One region of the Mycobacterium camsae genome, then DNA from elsewhere that is predicted to be linked to it. Evidence: riboswitches for the same ligand, from Rfam matches in the RefSeq annotation. Region 1 holds a riboswitch; the other holds the start of a gene.
The links. A riboswitch is a leader RNA that binds a small molecule or an ion and turns the genes downstream of it on or off. The one in region 1 is predicted to bind cobalamin.

Region 2: another riboswitch for cobalamin. It lies ahead of metE (5-methyltetrahydropteroyltriglutamate--homocysteine S-methyltransferase); the one in region 1 lies ahead of JX552_RS14185 (PPE family protein).

The regions. Positions count from the first base shown of each region.
Region 1 is NZ_CP070973.1:3,352,128-3,357,948, reverse strand. Features, by position in the region: gene JX552_RS14190 (acyl-CoA synthetase) at 1-1,024, opposite strand, end outside; gene JX552_RS14185 (PPE family protein) at 1,209-2,876, opposite strand; cobalamin riboswitch at 2,988-3,174, opposite strand; gene JX552_RS14180 (ABC-F family ATP-binding cassette domain-containing protein) at 3,207-4,982, shown strand; gene JX552_RS14175 (cytochrome P450) at 4,988-5,821, shown strand, end outside.
Region 2 is NZ_CP070973.1:5,633,233-5,639,053, forward strand. Features, by position in the region: gene JX552_RS23920 (acyl-CoA dehydrogenase family protein) at 1-967, shown strand, start outside; gene JX552_RS23925 (TetR/AcrR family transcriptional regulator) at 1,234-2,496, shown strand; gene JX552_RS23930 (SDR family oxidoreductase) at 2,515-3,162, shown strand; cobalamin riboswitch at 3,182-3,425, shown strand; gene metE (5-methyltetrahydropteroyltriglutamate--homocysteine S-methyltransferase) at 3,564-5,821, shown strand, end outside.

The DNA.
Region 1 (5,821 bases):
CCAAACCGAAATGCCCTGTCCGAATAAGACATTCGTAGACTTCGGTGTTGGGCGCAGCCCGCCGGATGCCGCGCACCGAGGCGGGCTGGCCGATGTCGTCGACCTCACCGACGAAGGCCAGAATCGGACAGGTGATGTCGGTCAGCGTCACCATCTGACCGTTGATCGCGAAACCACCCGTCATCATCCGGTTGTGCGCGATGAACTGCTTGAGCAGCTCCGAGATGGCCGGGCCGGACCAGGCGATCCAGCCCTCCCGCTCGAGGAATCTGCGCTGCTGTTCCCGTGGCAGCAACGCCTCGCGGTCGTGTAGCTGACGCACGAAGTCGATCCGGGCCTGAGCCGTCTTGATCGGGTCCATCATCTGAAAACCGGTGCGGGCCATCCAGCTTGGGATATTGAGCCGGTTGAACACGTGGTCGGCCATGAAGTCGGCGACGCCGGGGGCGATATTCGCCGGGATACCCATGGGTAGTGCGGCCAGGGTGTCGACCGGGGATCCGAAGGCAACGATGCTGGCCAGGTTTCTCGATCGCCGATACGCCGCGACCTGGTAGCACCACATGCCGCCCTGGGAGTACCCGACCAGGTGCACGTCTTGGCCGGCGGCGTCTTTGACGGTGTCGATGGCCTGATCCAGCGCGACGATGTGGTCGGCCAGGGTGCGCTGCATCCCACCTTCGACCTTGTCCGGGGAACCGAAGTCGATGACCCACGGGTCCAGCCCGCTGGCGTGCAAGATGCCGACCGCGCCGTCCTCCCTGGTGACATCCCACATGTCGGCGGACATCATCATCGGGTGCACCATAAGCACCGGCGGGCCCACCGGCGGCTGGCCGGGCCGGTTGTCCGGCGGGAAGTATCGTCGCAGCTTGTACATCGGCACGCTCTCGACGACCTGGGACGGCGACGGGACGCTGCCCGTCTCCAGCCCGCCCAGGCGGAGCACCTCCAGACCGTTCTGAGCGGTGGCTACCAGCCGCTCGACCGGTCGCGTGACCATCGACAAATTGAGATCCACCACTGCTCCTCAATGCTCCTGACGTCGGCCTTGACCAGCGAGGACATCATGGCACATCGACCGAGAGGTGTGGTCTGGGTCACGGTGTTTGCCGGCGGGCGCCCCTGGTCGCCCGACCTGGCCATATTGAGTCGCCAAGCGTGACAGCGGGTTTGACGATCGCGGAAACGTCGACGCGTGTGCTCGATTACCCCGCGTCCTGGTCGGCTTCCCACATCCCCGGCAGCAGTGGTACGCGCGGCCCGATCCCGAACTCGTCCTTGGCCAGCGTTCTGAGGCCCGCGGCCGCAGCAGATTGCACCTGCGACGCAGTTCCGGTGAAGCCCATTCTCGTCGCGCCCTTTCCCGACGCGGACACCTCTGGCTCCGGATCCATGTACTCCATGTACTCGTAGCCCCGACCCGGCTGCCTGAGCTTGGCCCGCCGTCGCTTCGGCGCGCCAGTCGGTTCCTGGGGCGCCGCCGCAGCTGTGGGCGCCTCGGCGCCGCCGGGTTCCGGCGCCTTCCTGCGAGCACCCGAGCCCGCCGCCTCGCGGGACACCGACCACAGGTCACCCACCACATAGCCGAAGCTCTCCATGCCGGCTCCCAAACCCAGACCCACTCCGGTACTGGCGAAAGTCGGTGGCGCCGCGGTCGGTGGGGTCGCCCCGGGCGTCGGAGCCGACCCGGTCACCTCGGCCGGGGCCGGCGAGTACGTGGGGGCCGGCACCGTCGGAGCCAGGGCCGCCAGCGGCGGGGTGACCGGCGGCGCCGTGGGCGGCGCGGCCGGGGTAGCGGCCAGGGCGACCAGCCCCTTGACGCCGATCGGCGCCAGCACCGCGCCTGCCGCCAACGGCGCCAATGGAGCGGTCAGCAACGGCACCACTACCGCCAACAGCACGACGGTCTGTTCGAGCAGCGTCTTCAGCAGAGCGATGGTGTCGGTGATGACGGTGCCGATGATTTCGACGGTGACGAACAGGATGGTGAACCCGATGGTCGTGGGATTGCCCGAGGCGAACGCCGCGGTGAGATCCAGCGCAACGAACGAGAACATCTGCGACAGCAACAGGATGTAGGTACCGATATCCATCGGATAGCCGAGGGCGAACGCGACATTGAACGGACTCAGGTAACTGAGCGGGTTTCCGAGAATGACCAGATACGGATCGAATCCGCCGAACAGCGCATGGAAGAAAGGAACGTTGGACAGCGCGTCGATCAGCGGCTGGATGTAACGGTCGTAGAAGTCTATGTATCCGATGTCGGTAAGCCACTGATAGAAGTCGTTCTGCCGGTCGGGCGGAAGATCGTCGGCGGCGGCCAGGGCGCCGGTGGTAACGATCTCAGGCGCCGCCGCGGGCGGGGTCGCGGTGTACACCGCGGCCGCGGCCACGTCCTGATAGGTGCTCATCGTGGTCGCGGCCTGGATCCACATCCGCACGTAGTCGGCCTCGTTCAGCGCAATCGGAATCGTATTGATGCCAAAGAAATTCGTCGTGATCAAGGCGGCGTGGGCGGCATGGTTGGCGGCCAGCTCCGCCAGCGTGGGCATTGCGGCCAGCGCGGCGGTCCAGGCAGTGGCCGCGGTCTCCTGCCGGGCAGCCTGCGCGGCGCTGTCAGCCGACGCCTGATGCAGCCATGCCAGAGACGGCAGATGGGCGGCCGCGTATGCCTGGGCGGTCGGGCCGGTCCAGTCACCGGCCGCTACGGCCGCCAGCACCGCGGCCAGATCCTGGGCCGTTTCCGCATAGCTGGCGCTCAGCGAACTCCAGGCCGCCGCCCCGGCCAAGAGCGGGCCAGCGCCGGGGCCGCTACTGAGCAGCGCCGAGTGCACCTCCGGCGGTGCGGCCATCCAGATCGGGGCGGTCATTGCACGACCACCCGGCCGAAGACGGAAAATGTTGTCAGCGTTGAAAAATCACACAAAAGAAGCCGAGTAGACATCGGACGACGATCGCTCTCTCGGGGTACACCGCCCCGGGTCGCAGGACGCGATGACGCGAGTATCCTGGCTCTCGGATCAACGCTCGCCTCGCCTTCCAGCTATTCGCCGTGGCGTATGAGGGTCGCTCCCCGATTACAGTGGCGGGACCGCGCCGGTTTCACACCGGCTTCCTGCATCGTCATTGCCTAACCGGTGCATTGTCGCATCCCCACGGCCGCGTCGGTAGCGGACCAGGCGGCCGGTAGCCTCAGTCCAGTGGCACATCTGCTCGGAGCCGAGGCCGTCCACCTGGCGTATCCGACCCAGGTGATCTTCGAATCGGTCACCCTCGGCGTCAACGACGGCGCGCGCATCGGCATCGTCGGCCGCAACGGCGACGGCAAGTCCAGCCTGCTGGGCCTGCTCACTGGCGAGCTGCAGCCGGACTCCGGGCGGGTCACCCAGCGCAGCGGTCTGCGGGTCAGCGCGCTGGCCCAGGCGGACAGCCTGGATCCCGACCACACCGTCGGCTGGTCGCTGGTCGGCGACCAACCCGAGCACCAGTGGGCCGGCGACGGCAAAGTGCGTGACGTCGTCGCCGGGCTGGTATCTGATATCGACTGGGATGCAACGGTTTCCACGCTCAGCGGGGGTCAGCGCCGACGGGTGCAGCTGGCCCAGTTGCTCATCGGCGAGTGGGACGTGATCGCCCTCGACGAACCCACCAACCACCTCGACATCGAGGGCATCACCTGGCTGGCGGGACACCTGAAGCAGCGCTGGGCGCGCAATAGCGGCGGGCTGCTGGTCGTCACCCACGACCGGTGGTTTCTGGACGAGGTCGCGACCGCGACCTGGGAAGTGCACGACGGCATCGTCGAGCCGTTCGAAGGCGGCTACGCCGCCTACGTGCTACAGCGGGTCGAGCGCGACCGGCAGGCTGCCGCGTCGGAAGCCAAACGACAGAACCTGATGCGCAAGGAGCTGGCCTGGTTGCGTCGCGGCGCCCCCGCGCGCACCTCCAAGCCCAAGTTCCGCATCGAGGCAGCCAACCAGTTGATCGCCGACGTGCCGCCGCTGCGCAACACCGTCGAGCTGGCCAAGCTCGCAACGGCCCGGTTGGGCAAGGACGTCATCGACCTGCTCGACGTCTCGGTCTGCTACAACGGCCGCCAAGTGCTGCGCGACGTGGAGTGGCGGATCGCGCCGGGAGAACGCACCGGGATCGTCGGGGCCAACGGCGCGGGCAAGTCCACCCTGCTGGGTCTGATCGCCGGTACCGTCCAGCCCGACACCGGACGGGTGAAGCGCGGCAAGACCGTCCGCCTGGCGGTCCTGGATCAGCAGGGTGACGAGCTGACCGCGCTGGCCGGCGAGCGCATCGCCGACGTGCTCGGCCGGTTGCAGAGCGGCTACGAGGTCGAGGGCCGCGAGATGACGCCGACGCAGTTGCTGGAGCGGCTGGGCTTCGGCCGCGGACAGCTCTCGGCGCGCGTCGGGGAACTGTCCGGCGGTCAGCGCCGCCGGCTGCAGCTGATGCTCACGCTGCTGTCGCAGCCGAATGTGCTGCTGCTCGACGAGCCGACCAACGACGTCGACACCGACATGCTGACCGCCACCGAGGACCTGCTGGACTCCTGGGCCGGCACCCTGATCGTCGTTTCGCACGACCGTTACCTGCTCGAGCGCGTTACCGATCAGCAGTACGCGATCGTGGACCGACGATTGCGGCACCTGCCCGGTGGCATCGACGAATACCTGGCGCTGGCCAATCGATCGTCGGCCAGTTCCGGGCCCTCGGCACCCAAACCGCAATCGCAGCAAGCGATGTCGGGGGCACAGCGGCGCGCCGCCGAGAAGGAGCTGGCCTCCGTCGACCGCCAGCTGGCCCGGCTCACCGACCGGATCGAAGCCAAGCACACCGAACTCGCCCAGCACGACCAGTCCGACCACTTCGGTATCACCCGATTGACGAAGCAATTGCGCGAACTCGAGGATGAGGTCGCCGCCGCCGAGGCGCAATGGTTGGAGTTGTCGGAGGTCCTGGAATGAAGCCGGTGTCCTATCCGCCCGGTGAGGCGTTGCTGGCGGCGTACCGGCGCCGAGGCCCGATGGTCAACGCCGGGATCGGACGACGCGGTTTCGTCTATCTGCTCGGGCCGGAGGCGAACAGGTTCGTGTTCGCCAACGCCGATGCGTTCAGCTGGCGGGAGACCTTCGAGGATCTGGTGCCCATCGATGGCCCGACCGCGTTGATCGTCAGCGACGGCGAAGACCACCGCCGCCGGCGCAGCGTGGTGGCCCCGGGATTGCGGCACCGCCAGATTCAGGACTACATCCAGACGATGGTGGACACGGTCGACAGCATGATCGACGGCTGGCGTCCGGGTCAACGGCTGGACATATACCAGGAGTTCCGCTCGGCGGTGCGGCGCAGCACGGCGGAAAGCCTGTTCGGCTCGCGCATGGCCGCCCATTCGGATCTTTTGGGCGAGCAGATGCAGCCGCTGCTCGATCTGACCCATCACCTGCCTCAGGTGACAAGACTGCAGCAGCTGGTCAACTCCCCCGGCTGGCGACGAGCGATGGCGGCCCGTTCGCGCCTCGACGCGTTCATGGACGCCGAGATCGCCGACGCCCGGGCCCACCCACGGCCGGACGACCGCATGCTGACCACGCTGCTGCACGGGCGGTCTGATGAAGGGCAGACGTTACAGGACAACGAGATTCGCGATCAGATCGTCTCGCTCATCGCCGCCGGCTATGAAACCACCAGTGCCGCACTCGCCTGGGCGACCCATACGCTGCTCACCTGGCCGGGCGCCTGGGATACCGCCGCCGCCGAGGTGAGCCGGGTGCTGGGCGGTGCAGCGCCCACCGCAACGGACCTT
Region 2 (5,821 bases), 2.3 Mb from region 1:
GCCGACCGTGTGGCGGGGCCTGGCCGAGCTGGGCGCGATCGGTGTGCTGGTGCCGGCCGAATTCGGCGGCGCGGGCATGACGATGGTCGAGGCGGGCATCGTCGCCGAGGAACTCGGCGCCGCTCTGCACCCGGGGCCCTGGTTGTCGACGGCGGTTGCGGCCACGCGTGTGCTGGGCCGGGCATCCGGCCAGCAGGCCGCTGACCTGCTGGCCGGGATCGCGGCCGGCACCACCGTCGTCGCGGTGCCAGGTTTGGGCGAGCAGATGCAAGAGCCTCTCGTTTCTGCCCGCAACGGGGACATTTGCGTCTGCTCGCCACCACTGGCCGCGCCGGACGCGGCGGCGGCCGACGTGCTGCTGGTCTGGGATGGCGCCGGGCTGTTCGCGGTCGAGTCCGCGGCGGCCGGCGTTTCGCTGACGGCCGAACCCGCAATCGATCAGAGCCGCAAGCATTTTCGTGTTGAGTTCGACAATGCGAGCGCGCAGCGGCTGGGCACACTGCAACCCGAGGATGTCCAAGCGGTCATCGACGACGTGCTGATCGCCATGGCCGCCGATGCCTTGGGAGCCGCCACTGCCGTCATGGGCATGGCCATCGAATATGCCAAGACACGCAATCAGTTCGGCGCGCCCATCGGGTCCTTCCAGGCGATACAGCACCTGTGCGTCGACATGTTCGAGACAGTGGAGCTGGCCCGCAGCGGGGTGATCCACGCCCTGTGGGCGGCCGAGAACTTTACCGCGGAAAGACATCTCGCCGCCGTGCGGGCCAAGGCCTACGCCGGGCGGCTGGCCACCGTCGGCGACACGGCAATACAGATTTTCGGCGGTATCGGCTACACCTGGGAGCACGACGCTCACCTTTATCTCAAGCGCCTGTTGGGCTGGAGCGCGTTCCACGGCGGATCGGACCGTTATCTCACCGAAGTCGGTGCACTCCTGGTAAAGAAGAGCCACGATAACTGACGCTGTGGATTTCGCCGGCCAGGTCGCGGTCGCCACCGGCGCCGGTCGCGGACTCGGTCGGCTCTTTGCAGCTCGCCCGTCGCGGTGTCGGAGGCTGACGGGCGCGCCGACTGCGCCCTAGGATGATGGGTTCGCCCGCCCCGGCAACGGTCTCTCAGCAGCACGTTTGGCCCGGCGAGTCTGATAGCCTCTACCAAAGATTTGGTTCAGCAGGAGGACGACTTGCGCACCTTGCCGGCACAGCGCTCCTGCGCTTTCAGCCGACCATGACCGGGAGCTCCCTCGAATCCGGCACTCGCCGGACCGAAATCCTCGAGACCGCGGCGTCGCTGATCGCCTCGTCGGGCCTGCGGACCTCACTGCAGGAGATCGCCGATGCGGCAGGCATCCTGCCGGGCAGCCTTTACCACCATTTCGAGTCCAAGGAAGCGATCCTCGTCGAACTCATTCGCCGCTACCAAACCGATCTGACCCGCATCGGGCAGAGCGCCCAGGCCAGATTGGACGAACCGGACTCGCGGCCGGCCGCCGAGAAGATCATCGAGTTGGGCTCGGCGATCGCCAACTGCGCCGTTCGCCATCGGGCCGCCCTGCAAATGTCGTTCTACGAGGGTCCGAGCACCGATCCCGAACTGATGAAGCTGACGCAGCAGCGGCCGGCCGCCATCCAGGAGGCGATGCTGCAGACCTTGCGCGCCGCCAGATGGAGCGGCTACATCAAGGCCGATATCGATCTCCCGACGCTGGCCGACCGGATCTGCCAGACCATGCTGCAAGTCGGGCTCGACGTCATTCGGCACAACTCCTCCGCCGACCAGGTGGCCGCCCTGATGTGCCGGATTATTCTGCAGGGGTTGGCCTCTCGGCCGCCTGCCGACGAAGCTCTGGACGGGTCGCAGGCCTTCGCCGCGGCCGGCGCTGTCATCGCATCCTGGGCCGACGACAGCGAGGCCGGCCCCAGCGACAAGGCGGCCCAGTTGCGCGCGGTGGCGCGAACGGAGTTCGGCCGCAAGGGATATGAAGTCACCACGATCAGAGACATCGCGGCGGCGGCGGGTCTGGGCACGGGGACCGTATATCGCGTCATCGGGTCCAAAGACGAACTCCTGGCCTCGATCATGCGTTCCTTCGGCCAGAAGGTGGAAGCGGGCTGGGTGGATGTGTTGCGCGCCCAGGCGACGCCGGTCGAGAAGCTGGACGCGCTGAGTTGGGTCAACGTCAATGCGCTGGGCCAGTTCTCCGACGAGTTCCGGATCCAGCTCGCCTGGATGCGTCAGTCACCCCCGAACACCGCCAACCCCGGCTGGTCGTACACCACTCGCCTGCGACAGATGAAATCGCTTCTGTCCGAAGGCATTCGCTCCGCAGAAATCCGGATCGACGCGCCCAGCATCACCATGCTGGCCCGCAGCATCATCGGCATGCAGTGGATACCGGAGAACATCTTGCGCGCGGTGGGCGCCCGTTCGTCGCTCATCCTCGCTCGCGACACCGTCCTGCGCGGTGTCGCGGTTCGCGCCGGGCAGTAGCGCGGGTAGCGTCGAAGCATGGCGCACATCGTTGTTATCGGCGGCCACGGCAAGGTCGCTCTGCACTTGGCCCGGATTCTCACCGGGCGCGGTGACCGCGTCAGCTCGGTATTCCGTAACCCGGACCACGGCGACGACGTGGCGGCCACCGGCGCCGAGGCGATCACCGCCGACATCGAGCAACTCGACACCGACGCGCTGGCCAAGCTACTGGCCGGACATGACGCGGTCGTCTTCACCGCCGGGGCCGGTGGCGGCACCCCGGCACGCACGTACGCCGTGGACCGCGATGCGGCCATCCGCGTGATCGACGCCGCCGGCCGGGCCGGCGTCCGGCGTTTCGTGATGGTGTCGTATTTCGGTGCGGGGCCCGGACATGGCGTCCCGCCGGAGAATTCGTTCTTCGCGTACGCCGAAGCCAAGGCCGCCGCCGACGCCCACCTACGCGCCAGCGATCTCGACTGGACCGTGCTCGGGCCGGGCCGGCTGACCCTGGAACCAGGCACCGGACACATCGCGGTGGGCAAAGCCAAGGGCGAGGTGTCGCGGGAGGATGTCGCGGCCGTCGTCGCGGCCGCGCTGGCCGACGATGCGACGATCCGCCGCACCATCGACTTCAACAACGGGGAGGTCCCGATCGCTGACGCACTAGCTCCCGTGCGCTGACCGTCGCGCCGGGCAGAGTAGCGTTAGCCTCGCAACTGGTCTGCCGACGCCCCCGCGGCGCCGGCATCGAGCGAGGCACACCCGCCTCGCGAGAGGGAACCCGGTGAGAATCCGGGACTGTCCCGCAGCGGTATGCAGGAACGACCGCCGTCACACAGCACTGGTCCTTGGAGCGATCTGGGACTGGGAAGCGACGGCCAGTAGGTGCATCTTCTCGGTGCGCGCCCGCGAGTCCGAAGACCTGCCAGCTGTGCCGGGCGCGCCGCGCCCGGCGGCACATCGCCTCGTGGAAAGGGCGTTTGGCCAGCCAGCCGAGGTGGTACGCGGGTTCCAGCGCACCGCCCGGCTGATCGGCTGCGCGTCCGCGGGCGGTGACCATACCGTCGAATGAAGGACCGCTTGTGAGCACAACAAATTTTCGGAAGTTCACCGCCACCATCACCGGTTCCCCCCGGATCGGCCCGCGCCGCGAACTCAAGCGGGCTACCGAAGGGTACTGGGCCGGCCGCACCAGTCGCTCCGACCTGGAGTCCGTCGCGGCCACCCTGCGCCGCGACACCTGGTCGGAGCTGGCGGCCGCCGGGCTGGACTCGGTGCCGATCAACACGTTCTCCTACTACGACCAGATGCTGGACACCTCGGTGCTACTGGGCGCGCTGCCGGCCCGGGTCAGCGGGATCTCCGACGAGTTGGACCGCTACTTCGTCGCCGCGCGCGGCAACGACGAGGTCGCCCCGCTGGAGATGACGAAGTGGTTCGACACCAACTATCACTACCTGGTTCCCGAGATTGGGCCGTCGACCCGGTTTTCGCTGAACGCGGACAAGGTGCTGTCCGAGTTGAAAGAGTCTCATTCCCAAGATATTCCGGCACGTCCGGTGATCATCGGGCCAATCACCTTCCTGCTGCTCAGCAAGGCGGTGGACGGGGCGAGCCCACCGATCGAGCGGCTGCAGGAGCTGATGCCGATCTATTCCAAGCTGTTGTCCCTGCTCGCCGACGGCGGGGCGCAGTGGGTGCAGTTCGACGAGCCCGGGCTGGTCACCGACATCTCCCCCGACGCTCCCGCGCTGGCCGAAGCCGTCTACAACTCCCTCGGTACGGTGGCCAATCGCCCGGCCATCCACGTCGCCACCTACTTCGGTGACCCGGGCGCCGCGTTGGCGGGGCTGGCCCGCACGCCGGTCGAGGCGATCGGCGTCGACCTGGTGTACGGACCCGATACCGCGGTGGCGGCGGTTCCGGAGTTGGCGGGCAAGACGCTGGTGGCCGGCATCGTCGACGGCCGCAACGTCTGGCGCACCGATCTGGAGGCCGCGCTGGGCAAGCTGACGCCGCTGCTGAAATCCGTGGGCGCAGTGGCTGTTTCGACTTCGTGCTCCACCCTGCACGTGCCGTATGCGTTGGACCTCGAGACCGATCTCGACGACAACCTGCGCAGTTGGTTGGCCTTCGGCGAGGAGAAGGTCCGCGAGGTGGTCGTGCTGGCCCGGGCGCTACGCGAGGGACGCGACGCCATCGCCGACGAGATCGCGGCCTCCAATGCCACGGCGGCCTCCCGCATGAGCGACCCTCGGTTGCACAACGACCAGGTGCGGACCCGCATCGACTCGATCGTCGCGTCCGGCGTTCACCGTGGTGATCCCGCCGAGCGTCGGGCCGCCCAGGGGGCCCGCCTGCGACTGCCGGTGCTGCCGACCACGACGATCGGGTCCTACCCGCAGACCTCGGCGATCCGAATCGCCCGAGCCGCGCTGCGTTCCGGTGAGATCGACCAGACCGAGTACGAGCGGCGGATGAAGCAGGAGATTGCCGACGTCATCGCGCTGCAGGAGGAACTGGGCATTGACGTGCTGGTGCACGGTGAGCCCGAGCGCAACGACATGGTGCAATACTTCGCCGAGCAGCTGGACGGCTTTTTCGCCACCCACAACGGCTGGGTGCAGTCTTACGGGAGCCGCTGCGTGCGTCCGCCGATCCTGTTCGGTGACGTGGCCCGCACCCATCCGATGACGGTCGACTGGATCACCTATGCGCAGTCGCTGACCGACAAGCCGGTGAAGGGCATGCTGACCGGACCGGTCACCATTCTGGCGTGGTCGTTCGTCCGAGACGACCAGCCCCTGGCCGACACCGCCAACCAGGTGGCGCTGGCGATCCGGGACGAGACGGTGGATCTGCAGTCCGCGGGTATCGCGGTGATCCAGGTCGACGAGCCGGCCCTGCGGGAGCTGCTGCCGCTGCGCCGGGCCGACCAAGACGAGTATCTGTCCTGGGCCGTGAGCTCTTTCCGGCTGGCCACCTCCGGCGTCGCGGACTCGACCCAGATCCACACCCACCTGTGCTATTCGGAGTTCGGCGAGGTGATTTCCGCGATCGCAGACCTGGACGCCGACGTCACCTCCATCGAGGCGGCGCGCTCGCACATGGAGGTGCTGGACGACCTGAACGCGATCGGCTTCGCCAACAGTGTGGGACCGGGCGTCTACGACATCCACTCGCCGCGGGTGCCCAGCACCGAGGAGATGGCCGCGTCTTTCAGGGCTGCACTCAAAGCCGTCCCCGCTGAACGGCTTTGGGTGAATCCGGACTGTGGGTTGAAGACCCGCAACGTGGGCGAGGTGACGGCGTCACTGCGCAACATGGTCACCGCCGCGCA